Regions from separate parts of the Comamonas sp. E6 genome, predicted to be linked through region 2. Evidence: riboswitches for the same ligand, from Rfam matches in the RefSeq annotation. Region 2 holds a riboswitch; each other region holds the start of a gene.
The links. Region 2 has a riboswitch for thiamine pyrophosphate ahead of CSE6_RS09255 (FAD-dependent oxidoreductase). Riboswitches for the same ligand answer to the same signal wherever they lie in the genome.
Positions count from the first base shown of each region.

Region 1: another riboswitch for thiamine pyrophosphate. It lies ahead of thiC (phosphomethylpyrimidine synthase ThiC); the one in region 2 lies ahead of CSE6_RS09255 (FAD-dependent oxidoreductase).
Region 3: another riboswitch for thiamine pyrophosphate. It lies ahead of CSE6_RS06870 (long-chain fatty acid--CoA ligase); the one in region 2 lies ahead of CSE6_RS09255 (FAD-dependent oxidoreductase).

Region 1 is NZ_BBXH01000019.1:94,590-104,399, reverse strand. Features, by position in the region: gene yjgA (ribosome biogenesis factor YjgA) at 22-705, shown strand; gene mog (molybdopterin adenylyltransferase) at 698-1,309, shown strand; gene CSE6_RS17520 (ABC transporter substrate-binding protein) at 1,672-2,880, shown strand; gene thiC (phosphomethylpyrimidine synthase ThiC) at 3,186-5,129, opposite strand; TPP riboswitch at 5,389-5,506, opposite strand; gene CSE6_RS17510 (nitroreductase) at 5,588-6,247, opposite strand; gene CSE6_RS17505 (ABC transporter substrate-binding protein) at 6,432-7,652, shown strand; gene CSE6_RS17500 (nitroreductase) at 7,784-8,443, opposite strand; gene cysE (serine O-acetyltransferase) at 8,611-9,447, opposite strand; gene CSE6_RS17490 (RNA methyltransferase) at 9,484-9,810, opposite strand, start outside.
Region 2 is NZ_BBXH01000009.1:207,705-217,514, forward strand. Features, by position in the region: gene CSE6_RS09220 (hypothetical protein) at 1-848, opposite strand, end outside; gene CSE6_RS09225 (RNA polymerase sigma factor) at 845-1,432, opposite strand; gene CSE6_RS09230 (hypothetical protein) at 1,468-2,364, opposite strand; gene CSE6_RS09235 (cytosine permease) at 2,770-4,062, shown strand; gene CSE6_RS09240 (ankyrin repeat domain-containing protein) at 4,128-4,895, opposite strand; gene CSE6_RS09245 (SH3 domain-containing protein) at 5,019-5,492, shown strand; gene thiD (bifunctional hydroxymethylpyrimidine kinase/phosphomethylpyrimidine kinase) at 5,559-6,431, opposite strand; TPP riboswitch at 6,497-6,658, shown strand; gene CSE6_RS09255 (FAD-dependent oxidoreductase) at 6,722-7,828, shown strand; gene thiS (sulfur carrier protein ThiS) at 7,934-8,131, shown strand; gene CSE6_RS09265 (thiazole synthase) at 8,291-9,094, shown strand; gene thiE (thiamine phosphate synthase) at 9,105-9,810, shown strand, end outside.
Region 3 is NZ_BBXH01000008.1:19,071-28,880, forward strand. Features, by position in the region: gene CSE6_RS06850 (biotin transporter BioY) at 1-224, opposite strand, end outside; gene CSE6_RS06855 (energy-coupling factor transporter transmembrane protein EcfT) at 235-828, opposite strand; gene CSE6_RS06860 (energy-coupling factor ABC transporter ATP-binding protein) at 821-1,570, opposite strand; gene CSE6_RS06865 (TonB-dependent receptor) at 2,189-4,327, opposite strand; TPP riboswitch at 4,638-4,729, shown strand; gene CSE6_RS06870 (long-chain fatty acid--CoA ligase) at 4,800-5,894, shown strand; gene CSE6_RS06875 (acyl-CoA reductase) at 5,891-7,357, shown strand; gene CSE6_RS06880 (ABC transporter ATP-binding protein) at 7,383-8,120, shown strand; gene CSE6_RS06885 (ABC transporter permease) at 8,117-8,905, shown strand; gene CSE6_RS06890 (ABC transporter substrate-binding protein) at 8,928-9,810, shown strand, end outside.

The DNA.
Region 1 (9,810 bases), on a different contig from region 2:
CACCGATATTGCCCCCTTACCATGTCACGCAAACCCACCAAAGGCTATTTTGTTCGCGGAAAGTTCGTTGCCGAAGGCAGCGAGCTGGACCTTGAGCTGAAGGCCGAACTCAAAGGCACCTACGACTCCACCAAGACCGACCTCAAGCGCGAAAGTGATGCGCTGCAGGACCTGGGCAAGGAGCTGATGACGCTGCGCAGCGACCTCTTCAAGCGCCTGCAGCTGTCCGACCAACTGATCGACGCGCTGGCCGAGGCCAAGCGCATCACCAACTTCGAAGGCAAGCGCCGCCAGATGCAATATGTCGGCAAGCTCATGCGCAAGCTGACGCCGGAACAGGTCGCGGCCGTCAAGCAGGCACTGGACGAGCAGCGCAATGGCTCGGCCAGCGAAAAAATGTCGCTGCAGGTGGCCGAGCAATGGCGCGACCGCCTGATCGTCGAGGAAGCGGCACTGTCCATCTGGCTGGAGCATTTCCCCGGCACCGATGTGCAGCAACTGCGCTCGCTGATCCGCCAGTCGCGCAAGGACATCGACAAGGCCAAGGAGCAAGCCGCCGCAGCGGCCGCTGCCGCCGGCCCCGATGCCGAGCCCAAGGAAGTCAGCAAGGGCCGCGCCTACCGCGACCTGTTCCAGCTGGTGCGTGAGCAACTGGCCAGCGCCGGCAAGGCCGGTGCGAGCGCCGAGGATGACGGCGATGAGTGATGCGCCCGTATATCTTCACGATGCCGTGAAGATCGGCATTGTCTCCATCAGCGACCGCGCCAGCAGCGGCGTCTATGAAGACAAGGGCCTGCCCGCGCTCCAGGAATGGCTGAGCCGCGCGCTCAAGAACCCCATCCAGTTCGAGCCGCGCCTGATTCCCGACGAGCAGGCCGGCATCAGCGCGGCGCTGATCGAGCTGGTCGATGCAGGCTGCAGCCTGGTGCTGACCACCGGCGGCACCGGCCCCGCGCTGCGCGATGTGACGCCCGAGGCCACCCTGGCCGTGGCCCACAAGGAAATGCCGGGCTTTGGCGAGCAGATGCGCCAGATCAGCCTGGCTTTTGTGCCCACGGCCATACTCTCGCGCCAGGTGGCGGTGATACGCGGCAGCAGCCTGATCATCAATCTGCCGGGCCAGCCCAAGGCGATTGCCGAGACGCTGGAAGGACTCAAGGACGCCGACGGCAAATCCAAGGTCAATGGCATTTTTGCTGCCGTTCCCTACTGCATCGACCTGATCGGCGGCCCCTATCTCGAAACCCATGACGAGATCTGCAAGGCCTTCCGCCCCAAGACCGCGATTCGCGCACCGCGCACTGCATAGCCTGCAGCACCAGGTGCAATCCCTACCAAAACATCCACCAAAGCAGCCTACGGGCTGCTTTTTTCATGGCGCTCACGTGGCATGGCTGCTACGGGTATCTCGCTGCAACCGCTATCAGAATAAAAGCACTTTTCGCCTTTCATTCATTGACTTCAGCAATAAATCCATATGAAATCCATGAAAAACAAGCGCTAGCAGCTATCAAAACTGGTGTATCCCTTGGGATTTCCCGCAAGTGCTTGCCCCGATGCCAGACGCAATCGCCGCCCCTAGCATGTTTGCTGCGATGCAGCGACAGCGGCCACCCGCCGCCCGGACGCTGCACGCTCTCTCCACATTTCTCATAATTTTCAGGAGACTCCATGCATCGCTTGTCCCAGTCTGCGCCCTCTGCCTGCCTGCTGGCTCTCGCCCTGACGGCGGCCTTCGCGGCCCCCGTCATGGCACAGGAAAAAGTCAAGATCGGCTTCATCACCGACATGTCCAGCCTCTATGCCGATGTGGAAGGCAAGAACGGTGCCGTTGCCATACAGATGGCGATTGACGACTTTGGCGGCAAGGTACTGGGCAAGCCCATCGAGCTGCTGACGGCCGACCACCAGAACAAGGCCGATATAGCGGCCAGCAAGGCCCGCGAATGGATAGACACGCAAGGCATCAGCCTGGTGTTCGGCGGCACCAACTCCGCCACCGCCCTGGCCATGGCCAAGGTCGCGCAGGAGAAAAAGCGGGTCTTCATCGACAATGGCGCGGGTAGCTCGGCCCTGACCAACGAGCAGTGCAGCCCCTATACCGTGCACTACGCCTTCGATACCGTGGCCCTGGCCAAGGGCACGGGCGGAGCCGTGGTGGACACCGGCGGCAAGAACTGGTTCTTTGTGACGGCCGACTATGCCTTCGGCCATGCACTGGAAGCCGACACCAGCAAGATCATCGAAGCGCGTGGCGGCAAGGTGCTGGGCTCGGTCAAGACGCCGCTCAACGCCAGCGACTTCTCCAGCTTCATGCTACAAGCCCAGAACAGCAAGGCGCAGATCCTGGGCCTTGCCAATGCCGGCGGAGACACCATCAACTCCATCAAGGCGGCCAAGGAGTTCGGCGTCACCAAGAACATGAAGCTGGCCGGCCTGCTGGTCTTCTTCAGCGACATCCACAGCCTGGGCCTGAAGAACACCGAAGGCATGCAGTTCACGGCCCCCTGGTACTGGGACATGAACGATGGCTCGCGCAAGTTTGCCGACGCCTTCATGGCCAAGACCCAGCGCCGCCCCAGCGAGATCCAGGCCGCCGACTACTCGGCCACCATGAACTACCTCAAGGCCGTGGAAAAAGCCGGCACGCTCGATGCCGACAAGGTCATGGCCACCTTGAAGAGCACCAAGATCGACGACTTCTTCGGCCAGGGCTATATCCGCGAAGACGGCCGCTATGTGCACGATATGTACCTGATGCAGGTCAAGTCGCCGGCCGAGTCCAAGGGCACCTGGGACTACTACAAGATCATCAAGAAGCTGCCTGCCGAGCAGATCTGGACCACCAAGGCGGAAAGCAAATGCCAGTACTGGCGGTGACTTGAACCCGCGAGGCATACGCCCCGCATCGGAACAACGGACAGCGAGCCGCGGCAGCTGTCCGTTTTTTATGGCAGCAGTTCCAGCAGCTCCAGGTTTCAACCCGCAACAAACTTACATCGCGATATTTGCGCCTTATCGAGATGGACCTGACGGGCGGCATCCCCAGCGCCCCTTGCCAAGCCGAACGCCGCAGACTCTGCTCCATTACGGAACAAAAAGGCAGGCCCTCGTGCCTGCCTTTTTTCATGGCGACGGGCGAAAGCGCCTGATGCACAAGCGCCGCAGCCCGACTTCAGCTCAGGTCAACGTGCCGTGGTGTCGGTCGATGCATTGACGATGGGAATGTAGAAATCGCCGCCCGCCTGATTGAACTCCGCCGCCTTGGCCTGCATGCCTACGGCAATGCTGTTCTCGGCGCTCACGCCTTGCTGCTTGGCAAAGTCGCGCACTTCCTGGGTGATCTTCATGGAGCAGAACTTGGGTCCGCACATGGAGCAGAAATGGGCCACCTTGGCGCTGTCCTTGGGCAGGGTTTCGTCGTGGTAGGCCTGGGCCGTGTCGGGATCCAGTCCCAGGTTGAACTGGTCCTGCCAGCGGAAATCGAAGCGCGCCTGGGAGAGCGCATCGTCACGCGAACGCGCGCCCGGATGGCCCTTGGCGACATCGGCGGCATGGGCCGCAATCTTGTAGGCGATGATGCCCTGCTTGACGTCGTCGCGGTCGGGCAGACCCAGATGCTCCTTGGGCGTGACATAGCACAGCATGGCCGTACCGAACCAGCCGATCATGGCCGCGCCGATGGCGCTGGCGATGTGGTCGTAGCCGGGGGCGATGTCTATGGTCAGCGGGCCCAGGGTGTAGAACGGCGCCTCATGGCAGTGCTTGAGCTGCTCGGTCATGTTCTGCTGGATCATGTGCATGGGCACATGGCCGGGGCCTTCGATCATGGTCTGCACATCGTGCTTCCAGGCGATCTGCGTCAGCTCGCCCAGCGTGGCCAGCTCGGCGAACTGGGCATCGTCGTTGGCATCCGACGCGCAGCCGGGACGCAGGCCATCACCCAGCGAGAAGCTCACGTCATACTGCTTCATGATGTCGCAGATGTCCTCGAAATGTTCGTAGAGGAAGCTCTCGCGGTGATGAGCCATGCACCACTTGGCCATGATGGAGCCACCGCGCGAGACGATGCCGGTGCGGCGCTGGGCCGTGAGGTGGATGTAGGCCAGGCGCACGCCGGCGTGGATGGTGAAGTAGTCCACGCCCTGCTCGGCCTGCTCGACCAGGGTGTCACGGAAGATTTCCCAGGTCAGATCCTCGGCAATGCCGCCGACCTTTTCCAGCGCCTGGTAGATGGGCACGGTGCCGATGGGCACGGGCGAGTTGCGCACAATCCAGTCGCGCGTGGTGTGGATGTTCCTGCCGGTGGACAGGTCCATGACATTGTCCGCGCCCCAGCGAATCGCCCAGACCAGCTTTTCCACCTCTTCCTCGATGCTGGAAGTCACGGCCGAGTTGCCGATGTTGGCGTTGATCTTGACCTTGAAATTGCGGCCGATGGCCATGGGCTCGATTTCAGGGTGGTTGATATTGGCCGGAATGATGGCGCGGCCGCGCGCCACTTCGTCGCGCACGAATTCGGGTGTGATGATCTTCGGGATCGCTGCGCCCAGGCTGTTGCCAGCCAGGCGCAGCTCGCGCGCCGCGTCCTGCTGGTACTGCGCCATCCATTCACGGCGACCGTTTTCACGCAGGGCCACATATTCCATCTCGGGCGTGATGATGCCGCGCTTGGCATAGTGCATCTGGGTCACGTTCTGGCCAGATTTGGCACGGCGCGGCTGGCGCTGCAGCGCGGCCGCCTCGGCGCGCAACTGGTCCACGCGTGCATCTTCCTCGCCGCGCTTGCCGCCGTCGTCCAGCGCCACACGCAGGCGACCCACGTAGTATTCGCTGTCGCCGCGCGCTTCGATCCAGGCACCTCGCACGCTGGGCAAGCCCTGGCGCACGTCGATCTGTACGGCGGGGTCGGTATAGGGACCCGAGGTGTCGTAGACGCTGACCTGCTCTCCATTGGTGAGCGCAATATCGCGCACCGGCACACGCAGCTGCGGATGCAGCGCGCCACTCAGATAGCTCTTGGTCGATGCGGGAAACGGCTGGCGCGACTGTGCCAGCAGCTCGGCAAAACGGGCGGCATCGGGGGCATGACCTGCAGCAGGCGTAAAAATGGAATCAGGGGCGTTCATCGCAGTCTCCTCAAAGCGGTTGAAGTGCATCAAACGCTCCGTGGAGTGCGGCCCTGCTCTGATCTTGCCCTGCACGGGCCCGGCCCGCTATGGGGTATCCGGCCTGTGCCGCCGAAATTCTGCAATTTCGGCCTGGTTCTTCACGCACCGGCTGTCCAGAAAAGACAAAACCCCAGTGCGCGAGGCGCCTGGGGTTTGCTGTGCCTATGGCTTTCAGGGTTGGCACTCGCGCCAGTTGCCCTGTAAATCCATCGGCCCTGCGTCAGGGTCCCGCTCTTCTTCCGCCGGTATGAACCGGATCAAGTTCGTCGGGTTCGCCTGCACTGTTTTCACAGTGACTGGCATCTCAGCGCTTTCGCACACCCCGGAGCTGCACGCAGTATAGGCTGGTTTTGCCACAATTTGCGCACTCTTGAAGCTGTTTAACTATCCTGACCCTCAAGCGTCTAATCCGCCGTTCAATCCAGCCCCTGCAACACCAGCCATTCATTGCTGGCAGCACGGCTTGCGCGCCACTGGTTGATGGGCGCGCTGACATCCTCGTAGCCCAGGGCAATGCCAAAGGCAATCTGGTAGCCATCCGGCAATGCCAGCTGTTCGATCAGCATGTCGTTGTACATGCGCCAGAAGCCCTGGGCACAGGTGGCCAGACCTTTCTCCACGGCCAGCAGCATGAAGGACTGCAGATAGATGCCCAGATCCACCCATTGCGCATAGCCCATGCGCTCCTCCACGGCCACGAAAATGCCCACGGGCGCACCGAACATCTGGCCGTTCTTGGCCAGCTGGGCCAGACGTGCTGCCTTGTCCTCGCGGCCGATATTGATTGCGCGGTAAAGATCTTCGCCGTTTTCAAAGCGGCGACTGCGGTAGGGTTCCCACAAACCGGGTGGATAGGACAGGCCGGGGCGCTGCACGGCCTCGGTCTCCCTGGCCCTGGCGCACAGATCCTTGAGCGCCTGTCCGCCCACAGCGGTCACACGCCAGGGCTGCATATTGCCGCCGGACGGCGCCTGTGCTGCGGTCTCCAGCAAGTCCCGCACCGTGGCAGCAGCCACGGCCTGCGGCAGAAAAGCGCGCACCGAACGACGCTGCTGCAATGCTTGACGAATATCCATCTCTTCTACTTTCCTAAATCGCTGGTGTGCAGTGTAGGAGCTTGCGGCATTTTCCCGAGTCGCCGTGGATACCTTGTCGCAGCCGCCCCGGTGCTTGCCCTGATGGCGCGCCCTGCTCCAACTGCGACCATGCTGGCTGCCCGTCGCAGTGACTGGGTACTCACCACCTCAGGAGATGACTCTGATGAAGCCTCGCTCTGTTTGCTCCGCTACCGCTTTTTCCCCGAGAACATTGACGCTGGCACTGGGATGCCTGCTGACCGCTGCAGGCGCTCAGGCGCAGGACAAGATTCGCATCGGCTTCATCACCGATATGTCGGGCCTCTATGCCGATGTGGACGGCAAGGGCGGAGCCCTGGCCGTGCAGATGGCCGTGGACGACTTTGGCGGCAAGCTGCTGGGCAAGCCCGTCGAGGTGCTGACGGCCGACCACCAGAACAAGGCCGATATCGCGGCCAGCAAGGCACGCGAGTGGTTCGACACCCAGGGCATGAACATGCTGATCGGCGGCACCACCTCCAGTGCAGGTCTGGCCATGGGCAAGGTGGCCGATGAGAAGAAAAAGGTCTACATCATCAACGGCGCGGGCACTTCGGCCCTGACCAACGACCAGTGCAGCCCCTATTTTGTGCACTATGCCTATGACACCGTGGCGCTGGCCAAGGGCACGGGCAAGGCAGTGGTGGAGCTGGGTGGCAAGAGCTGGTTCTTTCTGACGGCCGACTACGCCTTTGGCCAGGCGCTGGAGTCCGACACCACCCGCGTGGTCAATGCCGCTGGCGGCAAGGTGCTGGGCAACGTCAGGCACCCGCTGAACACAGCCGACTTCTCTTCCTTCCTGCTGCAGGCCCAGAACTCCAAGGCCCAGATTCTGGGCCTGGCCAATGCAGGTGGCGACACCATCAATGCCATCAAGTCGGCACGCGAGTTCGGCCTGACCAAGACCATGAAGCTGGCCGGCCTGCTGCTGTTCAGCTCCGACATCCACAGCCTGGGTCTCAAAGCCACGGAAGGCCTGATGTTCACCGACAGCTGGCATTGGGACCTGAATCCCGAAAGCCGCAAGTTCTCGGATCGCTTCTTTGCCAAGTTCAAGAAGATGCCCACCTCGCTGCAGGCAGCCAACTACTCGGCCGCCATGCAGTATCTGAAGCTGGCCGAGAAGCTGGGCACGACGGATGCCGACAAGATCATGGCCGGCTTCAAGGCCACGCCGCTATCGGACTTCTATGCCAAGGGCGTGATCCGCCCCGACGGCCGCTACGCTCACGATATGTATCTGCTGCAGGTCAAGGCACCGGCCGAATCGAAGAAGGCCTGGGATTACTTCAAGGTGCTCAAGACCCTGCCCGGCGACCAGGTCTTCACCACCAAGGAAGAGAGCAAGTGCGCTCTGTGGAAGTAGTCGGTCGGCATTGAAGAAGCGGCCGGGTTGCCTGCATGGCACCCGGCTTGATGCCTTGCGCTTCGTCCTCGCCTTCTTGCCACGCAAGAAGAAGCGTCAAGCGACTGCCCGCACCGGCATCAAGACAAGGCTCATTCGAACCCGCGCATCTCGCACCATTCCCCGGGCGCTGCCCTGGTGGAGCGCCACTGGTTGATGGGTGCCGCGCTGTCCTCATAGCCCAGTGCCATGCCAAAAGCGATCTGGTAGCCCTGCGGCAGCGCCAGATGCCGGCTCACAAAATCGCTGTAATTGCGCCAGAAGCCCTGGGCGCAGGTGGCGAGCCCCTTTCCGGTCGCCAGCAGCATCAGCGATTGCAGATAGATTCCCAGATCCACCCACTGCGCATGCAACATGCGGTTCTCGACCGCGACGAATACGCCTACAGGTGCGCCAAACATATGAGTGTTCCGGGCTAGCTGCAGCAGCCGCCCACTCCTGTCCTCACGCCCCATGCCTATGGAACGATAGAGATCCTCGCCATTGTCAAAGCGGCGGCTGCGATAGGGCTCCCACAGCTGAGGTGGATAGACCAGGGCCGGATCAGAGTTGGAGGTCGCCGCAGGCATGGCCTGGCGCAAGGCCTGAAGGCTGTCCCCCGTCAGCGCTATCACGCGCCAGGGCTGGAGGTTGCCGCCTGAAGCCGCAAGTCCGGCCTGCGCCAGCAAATCCCTGACCAGCGCCGCATCCACTCTCCTTGGCAAAAAAGCACGCACCGAATGGCGCTGCTGCATGGCCTGTTCCACATTCATCATTGCTTGCCTCGGGTTTGAGTTGGCAAGCAGTCTCGGCCGGACAGGCAGGGCTTTCGCCCCTCAAATTGACTACGGGCAAGCACCATGAAAAAAGCCAACGACAGGCGTTGGCTTTCACTGGCAGAGCAGAAGCATCAAGCGATCCATGGACAAGCGCCTGGGGTTTACTTGCCCAGAATCTGATCGATCTTGTCCTTCTGGAATGCCTCGGGTCGTTCGGACTCGCAGGGCACACAGTCCTTTACATGGCCTTGAATCGAGAGCTTCTCGATGGCGGCCCACAGCAGTGCAATCTGCTTTTCATGGCCGGCAGCGCCTTCGGACAGAGAGCGCATGGCCTGGGCCACGGGGTCGACTTCGGCCGTCACGCCATAGGCGGTGAAGCCGCTCTTGCCGCAATCCTCGTCAATCACGACAGCCGCTTGCGCCTTGGCCTCGACCTTGGGTGCCGACTCATGCTCGGTCACATCGGCGCTATGCCCGGTCTTGCTGGGAATGATGCGCGCCGGAATGCCCACGGCAGTCGCACCTGCAGGCACTGGCTTGATGACCACGGCATTGCTGCCTATCTTGGCACCATCGCCTACCTCGAAGCCGCCCAGCACCTTGGCGCCGGCACTGACCACCACGTTCTTGCCCAGCGTTGGGTGGCGCTTGGCCCCCTTGTAGAGCGAGGTACCGCCCAAGGTGACACCGTGATAGATGGTGCAGCCATCGCCCACCACGGCGGTTTCGCCGATCACGACACCCATGCCGTGATCGATGAAGACCTCGCGACCAATGACGGCACCGGGGTGGATTTCAATGCCGGTGAACCAGCGCCCCATGTGCGAGATGAAGCGTCCCAGCCATTTGAAGCCATGCGTCCAGCACCAGTGCGCAGGACGCTGCAGCCAGATGGCGTGCAGCCCCGGATAACAGGTGATGACCTCCCAGGTGCTGCGGGCCGCGGGGTCGCGGTCAAGAATGCACTGGATGTCGGAGCGCAGGCGATCAAGCATCAAATAACAACGTGAGGAATGTTTAGCTTGTGAAGTCTAGCGGGTTGGTGGCTGGCTCTGCAGCATGGCTTTGGCAACACCGCGAAGAATATGGATTTCTTCCTGGGTCAGCTGCGCGCGGTTGAAAAGCTGGTTAAGCCTGGGCATGAGCTTCTTGGGCGCTGCCGGGTCCAGAAAGCCGATATGGGCCAGGGCCTGTTCCCAGTGGCCCAGCATACCCTGCACCTGGGCCATGTCGGCGCGATGCGCCTCAGGCGTGTGCTCCACCACGGGAAAACCACCCAGTGCCACGCGCCAGTCATAGGCAACGACCTGAATGGCCGAGCCCAGATTGAGCGAACCGAACTGCGGATTGGACGGAAT
Region 2 (9,810 bases):
GCTATATATTTAGAAGCATCCTGCCTAGACTTGGCATCATCCGGCTGCGTTTCCCCATGCTTTCGCGGGCGGCAATCCAGCGGCTTGCCTGCGATGCCAGAGGCTTTGTCCGCTCCCTCTTTTGCAGCTTGCGTGTTGCCATGCACCTCAGCCGTCAAGGGGCATAGCGGCAATTGCGCGCTTGACCTGGAGATCTGCGGCGCCATGGCCTCCGCCGCGGCAGCAGGTTCTGTGGTCTCATCGCTGCGGGATGGCGCTTTGGCAGCCGACTTTGCGGAGCGCGCCAGGCTGGCAGAGGCTGCAGCACCCGGGGCCGGAGCAGCCTCTGGCCGCAGCACAGGGGCTGATGCAGCTATAGATGCTTCCATATCCATAGCTTCTGGTGTTTTCCCTGCCTGGATTCGAGTCTTTTTTTCCGTGGATTTCTGCGCCAGCGCCGCCGCTCCCGGAGCCGATTCCACCATGGCGGCGCGATCCGCACCCTCAACTGCCGGAGCCGGCTGCGATTCAGCTGGCTGGGCCACTGCTTCGGCCCTGGAATCTCGCTCGCCCTCCTTGTCCGGCCCACTCCACCAGGCGGCGTGCTGCAGCATCAGCCAGCCCACCAGCCCGACAGCCGCCAGTCCGCCCAGCGCATGACGCAGCCAGAAGCGGTCATTGGCGGCAGGCTTGTCCATAGGCTCCGTGGGCTCCTGCCCCACAGCTGCCGCGCGCTGGCGTGCGCGCTTGAGGATGGCTGCGCTGCTTTGCGCACTGGGGCCACGATCCTCTGCCACGGCCTCGTGGTAGAGCTCGCGCAAAGCATCGGGCTTGTCGTCGCCAGACGGGTTTTCGGGGTGCATATTCATGCCAGTTCCTCCAGCGCGGCGCGCAGTTTGGCACGCGCATAGCGCAAGCGGCTCTTGGCCGTTTCCTCGCCAACGCCGGTGGCCTGGGCAATTTCGGCCAGCGTCAGATCAGCCTCGACCTGCAGCAGAAAACACTCGCGCTGCTCGGCCGGGAGCCGGGCAAGCGCTGCCAGGATGGCCTGGGCCATGAGTTGACGATCGAGCTGCTGCTCGGGCTCGAAGCCCGAGGCCGCAAACAGGCTTTCGGCCAGCCGCATGGACTCTTGCGTGTCTGCCGACAGGCTGATGCCCGGCCGCTGCCTGCGCCAGTGATCGACCAGGCGGTTGTGCGCCATGGTGAACAGCCAGGTCGTGAACCTGCTGCGCACCTCATAGCGGCAGGCGCAGTCCACCACGGCAAGCCAGAGGTCTTGCGCCAGATCATCGGCCAGCGCAGCATCGCCCGTGTTGCGATAGAAATAGCGCCATATGCGCAGGCTGTGCCGGGCATAAAGCGTCTCGAACGCCGTGGCCTGCCCTGAGGCATAGCTGCGCATCAGGGCTTCATCGGCGAGTTGGGCTTGGGCAAGCGGCGGTGCAAGCATGCCCGCGATTATGCAAACTCCGCAGCCCACTTTGCTCAGTTGCGCGGCGGGTCCGGGACAAAACCATTGTCGCCAGGAAAGGGATTGGGCACGCGCGGCTGCGGCGGCCGTGGACGAGGCTCGCGAATCACGCCTCTGGCGACCAGATTGGCATAGCTGTCGTAGCGGATACGCACCATCTGCCGGGGCTGGTCTGTATCGGCCTCGAAGTCCACCTGGGTGACTTGCGAGCGCTCCACCGCGCCATGGCCCGTGCCCAGCGAGGGGGCCGGCGAGGCCGATGGTGCCCGGCGCTCGGCGCTGCGGCTCTTGCTGGCGGCCTGCGGCACGGCGACATCCGCCGCAGCAGATTCAGCCGCCGAGGCACTAGCCTGCGCTTGCGGCTCATGGAGCGGCCCCTGATAGGCAGCAGGCTCTGGCAGCTTTTCACGGTACAGCGCGACCCCGATCAGGCCCACATCCTGCGGCCTGCCGGTTCTGGCGGCATAGGACATATCGCTTTCGGAGAAATAGAACGCGGCCACGTTGTCATTGCTCTTGCGCCAGCCCCGCACGTCATAGCTGTCGCCCGCATCCAGCACATAGCCGCCTTCGGCGCGAGAGCTCGCCGTGCGGCCATTGATGGCATTGACCCCGTCGACGCTGATGACGCCCATGATGCGGCGGCTCTCGAGGTTGCGGATGCGCACCGCATAGTTGGCACCGGGGCGGCCCACCACCCACAGCTCTCCCTCGTGACTGTACTGGGGCAGTACCCGGCCCGTGGCACGTTCGATGATGCTGACCTGGGCCAGCTTGTGGTTGCCGCGCGTCCAGGCCGAGGCCGGCGCGGCGGCCACCATCGCGACAGCGCAGAGCAGCGAAGCGCGCAGCAAACGGCCGCGCGACAGCAAGAAACCTGGAACCGGGGGTTCGATATGGACAGACAACATGGACAAGGCCTCCTCAAGGTACAGCCACAGCGGCGTGAAACAAACTTGTCGGAGGCTGAAACGCAGCAGCGGACGCAACGGGGTCAAGACAGGCACTCTGACTTGCAAGCATTTGCAACACAGCTTTGCGCTGCAGTTCTGCCCCCGCCGCTGCATGTCTGGCACAATCGCGCTCGCTGCAGCCCAAGGCAGGCAGCAATGCTGGGGGTGTCCTGACCAAGACCGGTCAGGGCTGAGAGAGTCCCTTTGAACCTGATTGCGCAAGCGGTGTCTTGACCATCGCTTGCCCGAGATCATCCTCGCGCAGGGAAGCTGTCCAAGGTGTCAGACCGCGACTGGCCAGGTCTTTGCTGGCTCGCCGCGCAAACCATGCGGCCCCTGCTTCGTTTTTCTGGCGGAGCATTCATGAATTCATCTTCTTCCACATCGGCCAATCGGGCCCTGGCCCCGGTGACGGCTAAGGAGCGCGTCTTTGCCTGGCGCGACCATGCCTCGCTGTGGTTCAGTCTGGGCGTGGGCCTGCTGGTCATGCAGATGGGAGCCTATCTGCTGCCTGCGCTCAGCCCGCTGCATGCGCTGATCGCGATAGCCATCGGCTCGCTGATCGGTGCCGGTCTGCTGGGTTGGGTGGGCAAGCTGGGCTGCGACAGCGGCCTGTCCAGTGCAGGGCTGATGCACAGCGTCTACGGCCGCCACTTCGCACGACTGCCTATCGTGCTCAACATCATCCAGCTGCTGGGCTGGGGCAGTTTCGAGCTGGTGGTGATGCGTGACGCCACCGTGGCGCTGGGCAAACAAAGCGGCATCATGGGCGCTGCCTATTGGCCCTGGCTGGCCACTCTGCTCTGGGGTGGCGTGATCCTGCTGCTGATGAGCGGCTCCATGACCACCCTGGTGCGCCGCATCATCTCGCGCGTGGCCTTGCCGCTGGTGATTGCCTCGCTGCTGTGGCTGAGCTGGCAATTCCTCAAAATGGCCGGCGCCACCGGCCTCGGGACCTTGCTGGCCCGCGAAGGTGCAGGCGGCATGAGCATGCTCGGCGCCGTCGATCTGGTGATCGCCATGCCCATCAGCTGGCTGCCGCTGGTGGCCGACTATGCGCGCCACGGCAAAAGCGGCAAGTCCGCGCTGACGGGTGCCTGGACCGGCTTTGCCCTGGCCAATATCTGGTGCTACTCCCTGGGCGTGCTGGTGGCCCTGACCCTGCCCAGCGAAGACCTGGTCACGGCCCTGCTGCTGGCCCAGGGCGGGCTGATTGCCCTGTCGCTGATTCTGATCGACGAGGTGGACAATGCCTATGGCGATGCCTACTCGGGCGCCATGTCGGCCCACAGCCTGCAACCGCGCTGGAGCATTCGCCGTTGGGGCCTGCTGATCGCGGCCCTGTGCACGGCGCTGGCCATGGTACTGCCCATGCACAGTCTGGAACCGTTTTTGCTGTTGCTCAGCTCCTGCTTTGTGCCGCTGTTCGGCGTGATGCTGGGTCGCCTGGCCTTTGGCACCGATGCCGTGCAACTGATGCAAAAAGCGCCCACCGTGCGCTGGGATGCCGTGACTATCTGGGTGCTGGGGATTGCCTTCTATCACCTGCTGCCCTATGTCAGCACGGCTCTGGGCTCGGCCCTGCCCACGCTGGCGCTGACCTTTGTGGTGGCAGTCGCCACACGCCAGCTGCAGCCTCGCTCCGTTGCTGCCTGACTGAAACTCAAAGGCAATAGCATCACACGCGCGGTAGAAAGGCTCTGCAGCCATCTCCTCTGTTCTTACTTGGCGCCCGCCGCCTGCAGCATATGAACCACGGCCTTCTGCCCGCGCTGGCGTGCATGGGCCAGGGCCGTCACCCCATCCTTGTCAGGCAGATTCAGATCCGCCTTCGCGTCGATCAAGGCCCGGATGATGGCCTGATGGCGCGGCCCGCCGTCGCCGAGCACCACGGCTTCCATCAGGCAGGTCCAGCCCAGCCGGTTGACATGGTTCACATTCACGCCGGCGGCGATCAGCGCCTGGGCCGTTTCCAGATGGCCGCGCTCGCAAGCCGGAATCAGGGCCGTGCCGCCATAGCGGTTGGTGCTCTTGAGATCGGCGCCATAGGAAATCGTCATACGCACAATCTCCAGCCGGCCCTGCGCGCCGGCCAGCAGATAGGCGCTGTCCTGTATCTGGTTCTGGATATTGGGGCTGGCACCGTGCATCAGCAGCGATCGCGCCACCTTGATATGGTTGGCCGCCGTGGCCAGCAGCAATGGGGTATTGCCCCGGGCGTCCTGCACGTCGACAGGCGCGTTGCCAGCCAGCAGATCGCGCACCGCCACGGCATCGCCCTGCGCGGCAGCGGCCAGCAATTGCTGGCCCAGCATCTGCGGATCCCCGGCTTTTGGCGCCGCAGCGTCGGCAGGTGTTGCAGCCGCTGCATTCGCCGACGCCCTACTCTGGCAGGCCGTGAGCAGGGTCGCGGCGGCCAGAGCCGTCAATGCAAGCGTCAATCGGGTGGTCAACGAGGCACGCCCATGGGCGCTGGTTGGCTGTTTCATGGCATTCCTTTATGGCTGTCGGGTGTTCAGCCCCTGTCAGCTTTCTACAGGAACTATAGCTAGCCACGCAAGTCCGATGAGGGTTACAGCCTGTTTTCAATCGATAAAAGGAGAATCTGCCCCGTGCCTTGCAACCGCTGGATCCGCACCGCCGCCACTTCAAGCCTGATCGCGCTGGGTGCGCTTACCGCCGGCCTGCTGCCGGCCCTCGCACAAGCCCAGGAATTTGTCAGCATCAAGGGCAAGACCGTGAATGTGCGCGAGCAGCCCAACACCCGCTCCGCAACACTATGGGAACTGAGCAAGGGCTATCCGCTGCAAGTCACCCAGCGCAAGGGGCAGTGGCTGCGCGTGAAGGACTACGAGTCTACGCTGGGCTGGGTCCACGCCCCGCTGACCAGCAAGAGCCCGCATATGGTGGTGACGGCGCGCACGGCCAATCTGCGCTCCGGCCCCGGCCAGAAGCACAAGCGCGTGGGCAAGCTGGAGCAGCATGAGGTGCTGCAGACTCTGAAAAAGCAAGGCACCTGGGCCCAGGTGCAGCGCAGCAACGGCCAGAGCGGCTGGGTGGCCAAGAATCTGGTCTGGGGCTGGTAAGCCCTGCAACACGAACACCCAAAACAAAGGCCTGCAGCAGCAGGCCTTTTTTGCGGGTGCCGGCAATCAGCCTTCGACGATCAGCTGCGTGCGCGGCGCATAGCCGTGATTGAGGGGGCCGTGACCCTGGCCGGTATAGACCTCGGCTCCCGCCTCGATGGCGCCCAGAATATAGCGGCGCGCCTCGGTCACTGCGGCCTCCAGCGCCAGCCCCTGAGCCAGGAAGGAGGCAATCGCCGACGACAGCGTGCAGCCCGTGCCATGGCCGTTATGGGTGACGATGCGCTGCGACTGCAGGCGCAGATAGTCGCCGACCTGCTGGCCTTGCCGGCCCAGCACATCCATGACCAGATCGCCGCTCAGATGCCCGCCCTTGAGCAATACGGCCGGTGCCCCCATGGCCAGCAGATCGGCCACGGCCGCATCCAACGCTCCAATGCCGTCGATGTTGCGACCCAGCAGCAAAGCTGCTTCATCCAGATTGGGGGTAATCACCGTCGCCAGCGGGAACAGCTCCTGGACCAGCGCCTGTGCCGTCTCGGGAACGATCAGGCGGTCACCACTGGTGGCCACCATCACGGGGTCCAGCACCACGTTCCTGATACCGTGGCGACGGATCGCATCCGCCACCACGCCCACCACATCGGGGGTTGCCAGCATGCCGATCTTGACGGCATCGACGCCTATGTCCTGCACAACGGCATCGATCTGGCCGCGCACGGTATCGAGCGGAATGCCGTGAATACCCGTCACACCCAGCGTGTTCTGCACGGTGATGGCCGTGATCGCCGTCATGCCGTAGCAGCCCAGAGCCGCACAGGTCTTGAGGTCGGCCTGGATGCCGGCGCCACCGCCGCTGTCCGAGCCGGCTATGGAGAGCACGCGTGCATAGCGCTTTTTTGCTGCGCCGGAGATGGAGGAAGAAGCAATCACTGTCATGGCAAAAATTATCGCCCATGCGCATGGTCAATGCGTGCTGTTTGCGGTTGTGCTGTAATGTCCAACGGACGAAACAGGGGTGTCCCGCAGGCAAGCAGCCTGTGCGGACTGAGAAACACCCTGGGGCTGCGCCAGCCACGGGCTGCGCACCAGAGCACCATCCGTGCCCTGTGCCCCCTGCACCCGATCCAGGTCATGCTGGCGTGGGGAGTTTCACAAGCCGCAAGGCATGCCGCGTTTTGTCCTGCACATGGCCCTGTTCCTGTGTCCGGATGGAAAACGATTTGCACATGTCATTGCTACAAGCTTCTTCAAAGATCGCAATTCTCGGCGGCGGCCTCATGGGCCGTCTGCTGGCTCTGGCCCTGGCCCAGCGCGGTCACGCCATCGACCTCTATGACGCCCATGGCCCGCAAGGCGATGGTGCTGCGGCGCGCGTGGCGGCTGCTATGCTGGCGCCGCTGGCCGAGTCGGCCATTACCGAGCCCGGCGTGGTGCGCATGGGCCAGCATGGGCTCAAGCGCTGGCCCGAGCTGATAGCTCAGCTCGAGCAGCATGTGTTTCTGCAGCAAAACGGCACGCTGATTCTCTGGCACCGCCAGGATCAAGGCGATGCGGCACGCTTTTTCGGCCTGCTGGAGAAAAACCGACGCATCAACCCCAGCCTGCCGGCCATGCAGGAGAAGACCGGCGCGGCGCTGCAGGACTGCGAGCCCGCGCTGCAGGGACGCTTCAACCAGGCCGTCTATCTGCCCGGCGAAGGCCAGCTCGACAACCGCCAGCTGCTGACGGCGCTGGTCGACAAGCTCAGCGCCCTGGGCGTGCAGCTGCACTGGGACAGCCCGCGCGAAGTTAGCGACTTCCGCCCCGGCGAAACCCATGGCGACAGCGGCCAGCCCGACTTCGTGTTCGACTGCCGGGGCCTGGGTGCCCGCAGCCAGTGGAAGCAACTGCGCGGCATTCGCGGCGAGGTGGTGCGCATTCACGCGCCCGAAGTCACGCTGCAGCGCCCCACACGCCTGATCCATCCACGCTACCCCATCTATATCGCGCCCAAGGAAGATCATCTGTTCGTGATTGGCGCGACCGAGATCGAATCCGACGATATGTCGCCGGCCAGCGTGCGCTCCACGCTGGAGCTGCTGAGTGCGGCCTATACCGTGCACTCGGGCTTTGCCGAAGGCCGGATTGTGGAGATCGCTACCCAGTGCCGCCCCACCCTGCCCGATAATCTGCCCGCCGTGCGCCTGCTGACGCCGCGCGTCATGGAAGTCAACGGCCTCTACCGCCACGGCTTCATGATCTCGCCCGCCATGCTCGACGTGGTGCTGGAGCTGCTGGACCACAACGACTCGCCGCTGGCGCGCGAGTTCGATGTCGCCGTGCATCGCGGCTGAGCCGCGAGTCCGAACTTTGGCGCACAGCACTTGCACCCCCTGCGCACGCAAGCGCCGCCGTGCAGAGGTTTAACTTAGCACCCGCTTTATTTTCCGTTTCATGCCATGAAGATCACCCTCAATCAGCAAGCCACCGAGCTGCAAGCCCATGCCACCGTGGCCGATGCGCTGGCGCAGATGCAGGCCAAGCCCCCGTTTGCCGTGGCGGTCAACACGGTGTTTGTGCCCAAGACGCAGTACGCCGACCATGCGCTCAACGAGGGCGACAGGATGGAAGTCATCTCTCCCGTCACCGGCGGCTAGAAATGAATCCCCCTGAGTCGCTTCGCGCCTTCCCCCAGGGGACGACACCCTCGCGGCGAGACGGCTCTTGCTCGGTGTCACTGACTTGGCACATGCCTGTTTGAGGCTCACTGGGCTTCACGCGCATTGCGGTACAAAGACAAGAGATATAGATAGATCATGAATACAAAAACCACCGACGACACCCTGGTTCTCTACGGCCAACGTTTTGAAAGCCGCTTGCTGCTGGGCACCTCGCGCTATCCCTCGCCGGCGATTCTCGAAGCGGCTGTGGAGCGTTCCAGGCCCGCCATGGTCACGGCCTCGCTGCGCCGCCAGGGCAGCAATGCCGCCGAGACCGGTGCCAGCTTCTGGGAGCTGCTGCGCAAGCTCAACGTGCCCGTGCTGCCCAACACGGCAGGCTGCATGACCATCCAGGAAGCCGTGACCACGGCCCAGATGGCACGTGAAGTTTTCGACACACCCTGGATCAAGCTGGAGCTGATAGGCGACGACTACACGCTGCAGCCCGACACGCTCAATCTGGTGGAGGCTGCCTCCATCCTCATCAAGGACGGCTTCCAGGTCCTGCCCTACACCACCTACGACCTGGTGCTGTGCCAGAAACTGGTCGACGTGGGCTGCCAGGCCGTCATGCCCTGGGCTGCGCCCATAGGCACCGGCCGCGGCCCCGTCAACCCCTATGCCATGCAGATGCTGCGCGAGCGCCTGAAGGTGCCGCTGATCGTCGACGCCGGCCTGGGCCGTCCCTCCCATGCCTGCACCGTGATGGAATGGGGTTATGACGCCGTGCTGCTGAACACCGCCGTGGCCCTGTCCGAAGATCCCGTGGCCATGGCCGGCGCCTTCTCCGATGCCGTCAATGCCGGTCACGCCGCCTGGCGCGCTGGCGCCATGGCAGAGCAAAATGCCGCCCAGCCCAGCACGCCCGTGCTGGGCACCCCTTTCTGGCATCAGGAATAAAGGCCGCCCCATGGACCCCGCAGAAATCAAGGCCCTGGCGCAAGCCATCATCCACCAGCACAGCGCCAACTTTGGCGCCCGGTTGCACCACGATGCCAACTCGGTCGAGCTGACGCCCCAGCCCGTGCCGCCCGCGCTGCGCCAGGAGCCCGCCTATCTGGCCGCGCTTGAAGCCTGCAGCCAGCTGGGCTTTATCGCCGTGGATGCACAAACACTGGCCCAGGCCTGGCAGTGCCAGAGCGAACGCACCGACCAGTTCGATGTCACCCACTGGCCCGACGACCCACGCGACTTCGGTCTCGGCAAGGCCGACCCGGCACTGGCTTTTGCCCATTGCCCGAGCGAGCTGGGCCTGTATGGCGTGCTGCCCACGGCCGAATGGGTGGGCCGCATGGCCCGCGCGGGCGTGCCCACGGTGCAGCTGCGCTTCAAATCCGGCGACCAGGCCGCCGTGGCCCGTGAAGTCAAGGCTGCTGTCGAAGCCGTCAAGGGCACGCAGGCACGCCTGTTCATCAACGACCACTGGCAGGCCGCGCTGGACGCAGGCGCCTACGGCATCCATGTGGGCCAGGAAGATCTGGACGTGATCGGCCAGCGCGATCTGCAGACCATCCGTAGCTCGGGCACACGCCTGGGCGTCTCCACCCATGGCTACGCCGAGATGGTGCGCGCCCATGCGGTCCAGCCCAGCTATATCGCCCTGGGCGCGGTCTTTC
Region 3 (9,810 bases), on a different contig from region 2:
GCCACGGCCGCGAGAAACAGCGCCATGGACTGCAGACCGCGCCAGGGCCCGAGCATGACGCCGGCCAGCATCACGCCCAGCGACTGGATGGTGATGGGCACGCCGAACGGCAGGTCGATCTTGGGAATCAGGCCCATCACGGCCATCAGGGCGGCGAACAGCGATACCTGAGCCATGGAGCGTGCGCCGCCGCGCGATACGGTGTGAGAGGGTGTGGTAGTCATCAATGCTCTCCTAGAAACCCAGTCTTGCCCAGAGGGCATCGGCCACACGGCGCGTGGCCTGCAGCATATGAATCGTCAACGGTGCAATCAGGCGCAGGCCGCCGCTTTTGCCGGTGCGCAGGCGGTATGCCTCGTCCAGCTTTGTCCATTGCACAAAGAAATGTTCGGTAAAGCGCAGCATGAGTGCAAGCTGCATGGCCACGCGCTCGGTGGGGATGCCCAGGCGGGCCAGCGGGGCGAGCAGCCATTCCAGTACCTCGACCAGATCGCTGGGGCGGGTGGTGATGGTCAGCGCAATGCCCAGGGTCGAGGCGCAGATCAGCCGCAGACTGCTGACGGCTGCCAGCAAAGGGTTGCCCATGAAGGCATGAAAGCCCGCCACCAGCAGCGCCGCGACGATAACCGAGCGCATCAGCCGGCGCGCCACCTGTGTGGCCTCGCCCAGCGATATCCAGAGAACCAGGCAAGCCACGCCGCAGCACGCCAACGCCCAGGGGTTGGCTATCAGAAACAACAGCGTACCGAAAACCGCCAGCAGCAAGAGCTTGAGGCCGGCCGACCAGCGATGCAGCCAGGTCGCAACTTCGCTGTAGAGGCTACCCATGCAGGTCTCCGTGCGGGCTTTTCTTCAGCAACTGCTCCTGTACGGAGGTCTCGTAGGCGCTGCAGATGTCGCGGCCAGGGCCGTCGCCACGCAGCCGGCCTTGCTCCAGCCAGATCACGCGCTCAAAGTCGCGCACATGGTCAAGCACATGGGTGGAGACCAGCACCTGTTGCGGTGCGGTGGCAATATCCTGGGCCAAGCGGGCCTGACCGGGCAGGTCCAGGCTGGCAAAGGGCTCGTCCAGCAGCAGCAGTTGCGGCGCCGCAATCAGCAGCGAGAGCCAGCACACCTGCTGGCGCTGGCCCTGGCTCAGACTGCTGACGGCCCGCTCGGCCCAGTGGGCCAGGCCGCGTGCGGCCAGCAACTCGCGTGCCCTGGCTCTGGCTTGCTGCTTGCTCAGGCCCTGAGGGCGAAGACCCAGGGCCAGTTCTTCCTCCACGGTGGGGAAGATGATCTGATCGTCCGGATTCTGGAACATCAGGCCGATCAGGCCGGGCTTGTGCTGGCGGGCCTGCAGCAAGGGCATGCCATCCACCAGTACTTGTCCGGCCTGGGGCAGCTCGAGCCCGCAAAGCAGGCGAAACAGGCTGGACTTGCCCGCGCCGTTGTTGCCGATCACGCCGATGCGCTGTTCCGTCAGGGCCAGGTTCAAACCGTCAAACACCTGGGTCTGGCCGCGCTGCAGCCGTATGTCGACCAACTGCACGCCCTGTTGGGCGGGGCTTTGCAAACCGTCACTCATACATCAGCTCCGGCTGCTGAAATGGCAGGGCTGCAAGGTGCCGGGCTGGAATGTGGATGGCAAGAAGCGAAAAGGGCTGACATACGGAGGAGTCTGAAACCGTGCCCCGGCTTAAAACATACGAGGCAGCGCTGGTGGCGGATTCTAGCGCTGTGAATTTGCTTTCAAAAGCCCGCCATCTGAGCTCTTTTTATGTGAATTTCCTATAAGAAATGATTTCTTTACTTTGGGGAGTCACCTGTTGCCATTTGCCCTGCATTTCGTAGAAGTTGCACGCCTGATGGCAGCGTGTTGCAGAGTGAAGAATTTCTGTGTGCCGTTCATGCCTGCTTCAGGGGCTAACTTCGCTCAAACTGCACGAGCGCCGGCGTGAAGATTCGTGAGATTGGACGTGGATAGCCATGTTTTGACGTGGCTTGCACTGCTGAAGGGCGCAAGCTTGCTGGAGGCATCTACCGTCAGGCAGTCAAACCGGCGCGGGATTGGCGGCTTTCGGGCTCAAACAGGCAGATTGCAGGCACCAAATATTTTTCTGAAAAATCGTCTTTGATCTGTCCGGACATGAAAAAAGCGGGCACCAGGCCCGCTTGCTGCTGTCCGATTATGCGGATGACATGCCTAGAACTGGTAGCTGAGGCTGGTTCCGGCCATCCATTGGCGCCCCGGGGCCGGTTCGTAGTAGCGGCCCTCGGGCTTGGTCGCTTCGTTGACGATGACCGAGCCCACATAGTTCTTGTCGGTCAGATTGTCGACGCGGGCAAAAGCACTGAGCTTCCAGGCGCCCAGGCGTTTGGTGTAGCCAACGCTCAGGCTGGCAACGTTGTAGCTGGGGGCATAGACCTGGTTCTTGTCGTCAGCGGCAATACGGCCCACATGACGCCAGTCCAGGCCCACACGCCAGTCGGTGGCGGGAAGCCATTCCAGTCCCAGGTAGCCCAAATGCCTGGCCGTGCCGGCAATACGGTTGCCGGCGGGAGTGCAGTCCTGGCCCTTGCTGTCGCAATAGCCGCTGCGCAGGCTGGCATCAAGCAAGGTCAGCGCGCCGCTCAGGCGCAACTGGGGCATCAGCCAGGTGCTGGTGCTCAGCTCCATGCCGCGGCGGCGGGTCTTGCCGGCATTCTGATAAGAGGTGCGGCCGTTGTCGTTGCTGGCCACCACAATTTCATCGTCGGTCTGGGTCTGGAACAGTGCGGCAGACCAGTCGCCGCGCAGTCCGGCCACATTGAAGCGTTGCTTGATGCCCAGCTCGGCACTGGTCGATACCGCAGGTTTGAGGCCGAAGTTCAGACCGCCCGCCAGATCGGGGCGGTACGAGATCTCGTTGAAGGTCGGTGTTTCCATGCCGCGACCCAGCGAGGCATAGATATTGGTGTCCTGATTGAGCTCGTGCTGGAGCGAAACAACCGGCAGCAGCTTATGGAATCCGGCATTGCCGCTGTCGTTCTTGTCTGCCAGGAAATGGTCGCGCGATTGGAACTGCACATTGCTCCAGCGCAGGCCGGCATCGAGCTTCCAGCGCGGTGCAAAGGCCCAGGAGGCTTGCAGATAGGGGTCTATGCTGGTGAGGGTGTTGCGCTCGTCGCGCACCAGCTCGCCGACCACGCCCAGCTGGTTGCCCGCAAAGTTCTTGTAGCCCTGACGGTCTTCCCTGACAGTGTTGGCGGCCAGGCCGGCAATCAGGCTCAGGCTGCCGCTGCCCAGCTCGTATTTGCCGCTCCAGCGCGCATCGATGCCGCCATAGTCGCGCTTGAGACCGATCACTCCGCCTCTGTAGCCGGTCTGCGATGCCTTGGGTGTGGACTGGAACTGCATCATTTCGCGCTGACCGGCATAGGCCATGAGGCGCAGCGCCTGGCCGCCGTCCAGCTGGCGCTCATAGGTCAGGCCGGCCTGGGTTTGCTTCACGCTTTTGCGCGAATCGTAGAGCAAGGGGTTGGACGCCACAGCCTTCGGATCTGCCGCCCAGTCCTTGGGCGTGATGCCGCCGGGGTCCTTGGCATCGATGTCCACATGGTTGGCGACCAGGGTTAGCTGGCTGTATTCGTCGGGCTTGACATCGATGCGGGCGTTGAACAGGTTTTTGTCCGCCGCGCTCTGGGCCCGGTAGCCGTCGGTGAGAAAACGGCTGGCGCTGAGCACATAGCCAATCCCGTTGGTTTCGCCCTTGGCCTTGAGGCCCAGGCGCTTCTGGCCGTCGCTGCCCAGTGCAAAGCTGCTTTGCACCGAGGGCGCGCCTTCACCACGTTCGGTATAGGCATTGATCACTCCGCCAGAGGCGTTGCCGTAGAGGGCGGAGTAAGGACCGCGCAGCACTTCCACGCGCTCCAGCGAGGCGATATCGATATTGTTGGTCTGACCCTGGCCATCGGGCATGGTGGAGGGGATGCCGTCCACATAGATCTGTATGCCGCGCACGCCGAAGGTGGATCGTGCGCCAAAGCCGCGAATCGACAGCTGCAGGTCTTGCGCGTAGTTCTGACGGTTCTGCAGCTGCAGACCCGGAGCTGCACTCAGGGACTCCGAGAGATTGACCTGCAGATTGCGCTCGCGCATGCGCTCGCCGTCGAGCACGGTCACGGAGGCCGGGGTTTGCTCAAGTGCAGACTCCTGCAAGGTGCTGCGCACGGTGACTTCGGACAACTGGGGCAGTTCCGGCTGGGCGGCGGCTTGCTGGGCTGTTGCGGACTGTGCCGTCAGCAGCAGTCCGGCGGCGGCCACAGGCCAGCCTGCCAGATGACAAAGGCGCGAAAAATGCATGTGAATATCTCTGGGGCTTGGGGCGGGCATTCAGTGCCCTGGATGGCTTGCAAGCTCTGCTGACGCAGTCCATCGACGCGACATGCCGCGCTTTCAGGCATGGCGTACCTGCGTGATTGTCGGCGCCGTGGCAGGTTACGTCTCAGGCAGCTTGCGGTGCTGGGTCGATTGTATTTGGGCAGCAGTATTTTGATGTTTTTGCCCTGTATGTCCTTCTTGCCCGTGCTGGAGCATTACCCCAGGTTACAAGTGACGCGACTTTCATGCGGCGGTGCAGCCCCCTTGCAGTGATGCCGTTGGGGTAAGATGGCGCCGCGCTCCGGGGTGCACGCCAGTGCTGAGATCTACACCCGCGAACTTGACCCGGTTCATACCGGCGGAAGAAGAGCTTGCAAGCTGACCTCAGGGCAGTGCGTTCTCGCATGGTCAGCAAGCCTTCGGAGCATGATGTCCCCGCTCTCGAAGGAATTTCATGGACAAGGCCGCTTCGCTGGTCGCAGATCTGCTTGCTTTCATCGCAATGGATGACTGCACCGACGACCAGTTCAATCAACTCGCCCTGCGCCTTTTCGCCTACCAGTACGAATGCAATGCGCCGTTTCGCAGCTTTTGCCAGCGACGCGGTGCTACGCTGCGCACGGTCAGGAGCTGGCGCGATGTTCCGGCTGTGCCCATCGATGCCTTCAAGGCCATGGAGCTGCGCAGCGAGCCGCCGTCGTCCGCCGAGCGCGTATTCATGACCAGCGGCACCACGGGACGCGCTGCGCGCGGACGTCATTTCCATCCGCAGCTCGATGTCTACGACCTGTCCATGAAGCGCTATTTCGCCAGACGTTTCATGCAGGGGCTGGAGCGCATGCCCATGGGCATTCTGTTTCCCGATGAGCAGGCCATGCCCAATTCCTCGCTGGCCCACTATCTGGCCCTGGCCTGTTCCGAATTCGGCTCGGCAGGCAGCCGCTACTATCTGAACTCGGAAGGGCTGGACATGCCGGCCCTGTGTGCCGCGCTGGAAGAGTCCGAGCGCAGTGGCCAGCCGTTTGCGTTGCTGGGCGCGAGCTTCAGCCTGGTCCATGTGATGGATGCCCTGCGTGCGCAGGGCCGCAGCTTTCGCCTGCCTGCAGGCAGCCGCGTACTGGATACGGGCGGCTACAAGGGGCAGTCGCGCGAGCTGCCGCTCGAGCAGTTCTATGCCGAGCTTTCGCAGCTGCTGGGCGTGCCGCGCAGTCTGTGCATCAATATGTATGGCATGACGGAGCTGAGTACCCAGTTCTATGACGATGGCAATGCGATTCTGCCCTCGGTCAAGTCCGGTCCGCACTGGATTCGCTCGCGTCTGGTGGAGCCGATCACCGGCAGGGACGTGGCAGCTGGTGAGCGCGGCATTCTGGTGCATTGCGATCTGGCCAACTACAACGCGGTGACCACCATCCTGACCGAGGATGTGGGCCTGTGGGCCGGTCCGCAGGAAAAAGACGGCTTTTTGCTGCTGGGGCGCGCCGAGGGCGCCGCCGCCAAGGGTTGCTCGCTGGCGGTTGAAGAGTTTGTGAAAGCTGCCGGCGCATGAGCGAGCAGCGCAAGCTACAGCGTATCAAGGCAGGCTATCTGCCGGGCCTCGGCGACGACGAAGTGCAGTGGCAGACGCTGGACTTCGAGTCCCGCGACGGCCAGAGGCTGGAAGTCAGCGTGCCCGTGCTGACGGCGCCGCAGATGCAGGCACTGGCCTGCCGTGTGCGCAAGGCCGCGGCCGCCCATCTGCGCCCCATGCCGGTGGCCGAGATCATCGATGCCGTCGATCGTGCGATGGCCCGCCTGCTTGACCGTAACGACATCTACCGCCAGCAAGCCGAAGCCTGGCTGCCCGTGGTCAGCGGCTATGACGCCGATATGGTGCGGCTGGGGCTGACAGGATTTTTCAAGACCTTTCGTGCAGCGCAGCTCAAGCGCTTTGTGGCCGAGGATTTTGCCAATCCGGCAGTACTTGATGGTTTTCAACCGGCAGCCAAGGGCGGGGCCGTACGTGCTTTCGGCCCGGATCTGCTGGTGCATAGCTGGGCCGGCAACGTACCTGCGCTGTCGCTGTGGAGCCTGGTCTGCGGCCTGCTGGTCAAGGCCCCTGCGATTGGCAAGCTGGCCAGTGCCGAGCCCTTGTTTGCGGGATGGTTTGCACGCTTGCTAGCAGAGGTCCACCCGCCGCTGGCCGATTGCCTGGCCGTGGTGTGGTGGCGCGGTGCAGGTGGCGAGGAGGCCGACGCGCTCTATGCCCAGGCCGATACGGTGCTGGCCTATGGCGGCAACCAGACGCTGGATGCGTTGCGTCGTCGCCTGCCCGTGACGACGCGCTTTTTGCCCCATGGCCACAAGCTGGGCTTTGGCCTGATCGACGCGCAGGCGCTGGATACGCTCAAGGCTCCGGCCATGGCAAGGCTGGCGGCCTGGGACGTGATGCGCTATGACCAGCAGGGCTGCTACTCGCCCCATGTGTTCTATGTGCAGCGTGGGGCGCCGGTCTCTGCGCGTGCTTTTGCCGACTATCTGGCAGCCGAGCTTGCCAATCTGCAGCGACGATTTGCACGCCGCGAACTGGATCTGGAAGAAGGGGCGGCGCTGGCACGCTGGCAGCAGAACATGGAGTGGGGCGGTGAAGCACACCAGCTGCTGGGACCTGTGGATGCGCCCTGGAGCGTTGCCTACAGCGAGAGTCTTCAGCCCTTGGCACCGACCGCGCTGTACCGCACGATTGCCGTGGTGGCTGTGGACCGGCTCGATGCCGTGCTGCCCGTGGTGGCCGCTCAGCGCGACTATCTGCAGACCGCCGGCATTGCTGCCGGCCCCGAAGAGCTGTACCGCCTGGCCGGGCTGCTGGGTGCGGCTGGCGTTACGCGTATCAGCGCCATCGGCTCCATGAGCATGCCCGAGGCGGGATGGCACCATGACGGGCGCTTCAACCTGCTGGATCTGGTGCGCATGACGGAGATCGAGCAGTCGGCGGAACTTGCGGCCCAGCCGCTGGCTGATTATGCGGATTGAGGGGGCGGGTACAGCCGTGGCATTCATGGAATTCAAGCAGGCACGATTCAGCTACCCGGGACGAGTGCCCGTGGTGGATGGCGTGGACTGGCAGGTCGAGGCTGGAGAGTTTCACTGCCTGCTGGGGCGCAGCGGCTGCGGCAAGACCACGCTGCTCAAGCTGGCGGCTGGCCTGCTCAGGCCCCAGTCGGGGCATGTCTTGCTGCGCGGCACCGAACTGGCAGCGCCGGGGCCGCAACTGGGCTTTATGTTCCAGGCGCCGACGCTGCTGGACTGGCATACGGTGATCGACAACGTGCTGCTGCCTGTATCGCTGCAGCGCAAACCCACGCAGCAGGACCGACATGCAGCCATGCAGTTGCTGGAGCAACTGGGCCTTGCCGCCCATGCCCGGCTTTACCCTGGGCAGCTCTCGGGTGGACAGCAAAGTCGCGCGGCGCTGGCGCGAGCTCTGATTCTGGAGCCGCCGCTGCTGCTGCTCGACGAGCCTTTTGCGGCGCTGGATGCCATTACGCGTGCCGAACTGCAGGACGATTTGCTGCGCACCTGCCAGCGCCATGGCACGACGGTGCTCTTTGTTACCCACGACATCAACGAGGCTGTCTATCTGGGTGACCGCATTGCACTCATGCATGGCGGCCGCATCGTGGACGACTGGTCCGTCGAGCTGCCGCAGCCGCGCCAGCAGAGCCTGCGCCATGGCGCGGCGTTCAACGACTATTGCGCGCGCATTCGCGCATCCATGGACCGGGGTGGCGCATGAGCGGCCTGCTGAACAGAACACACTGGCTGTCTGCCTCGCTTTTGATAGCTGTCATCGCAATATGGGAACTGGCTGCGAGGCAATTTGGTTTGTCGGCGCTGGTGTTGCCCGCGCCCTCGGCGGTGGCGCTGTCGCTGTGGTCGGGTCTCGCGTCCGGCTATTTCTGGCCGCATCTCTGGGCTACCTTGCAGGCCTTGCTGCTGGGGCTACTCGTCGGCAGTGCCGTGGGCTTGCTGGCTGGCATGGCTCTGGCCGAGTCCGAGTTGCTGGAGCGCGTGCTCAAGCCCTATGTGGTGGTCAGCCAGGTCGTGCCCAAGCTGGCTCTGGCGCCGCTGTTCGTGCTGTGGTTCGGCTTCGGCATGCTGCCGACGGTGCTGATCACGGCGCTGATCTGCTTTTTCCCATTGATGGAAAACACATTGACGGGCCTGCGGCAGGTGGATGGCCAGCGCCTGCAGCTGTTTCGCATGCTGGGCGCAACCAGGCTGCAGACCTTGCTGCGCCTGAAACTGCCGACCGGACTGCCCGCGATTCTGGCCGGGCTGCGCGTGGCCGTCGTGCTGGCGCTGGTCGGTGCCGTGGTGGCCGAGTTCATGGGCGCAAGCCAGGGCCTGGGCGCCGTGGTCATTGCCGCCCAGGGAATGATGGACACCACGCTGATGTTTGCGGCGCTGGTGCTGATCGCCGCCATGGGCCTGCTGCTGTATCAGGCCTGCCTTGTTCTGGAGCGCTATTTGCTGCGCTCTCATCACTTTTCAACCTCGCAGTCGGGCGACCGGGCCTGACTGCATCTTCAAACCATTTGTCATGCACTCCAGCAACCAGACTTCGTTCATCTCTCGCCGCAGCCTGCTCGGCGCCTGTGCAGGCCTGAGCGGCCTTGCCATGACCGGCACCAGCATGGCGGTTCCTCTGCAGGGCAAGATTCGCCTGGCGGGCTGGAGCAAGCCCATCAGCGAGATCACCAATATTCTGGTTGAGCCCGAAAAAGGCTTCTTCAAGGCGAACGGCGTGGAACTGGCCTATCTGCCCGGAGCAGGCGGCGGCGATGCGATTCGCAACATCCTCAGCGGCCAGGCCGACGTGGCGTTTACCGATCCCGGCTCCTTCTTCATGGCTCTGGACAAGGGCGAGAAGCTGGTGGCGATCTACGACATCTATCCGCAGAACGTGTTCAATGTGGTTTCGCTCAAGTCCTCGGGCATTCGCAAGCCCGCAGACCTCAAGGGCAAGAAGATCGGTGTCTACAGCCTTGCCAGCGGCACGCGCCAGAACCTGTTGGTGATGCTGCATCAGGCCGGCCTCAAGGAGTCGGATGTGAGCATTGTCGTGACCGGCCTGTTGAACTTTGCGCCCCTGATGCAAGGGCAGGTTGACGCCACGGCCGCCACGGATACCGGCCTGGCTGTGGGACTGCGCAAGGGCATAGGCGAAGTCAATGTGATGCAGGTCAGCGACCACCTCAATATGTCCAGCGACATGTTTGTGGTGCGCGAGGAGGTGTTCCAGCAGAAGAAGGACTTGCTCAAGGCATTCGTCAAGGGCTACCGCGAAAGCGCTGCCTGGATGATGGCGAATCCCGAGGAGGCCTCGGTGCTGGCCAGCAAATATGCCATCGACGGCACGCGTCGCGATATCAATCTGGATGTGATCCGCCTGCGTAACGCCTCTTCCATGCCGGCAGTCCAGG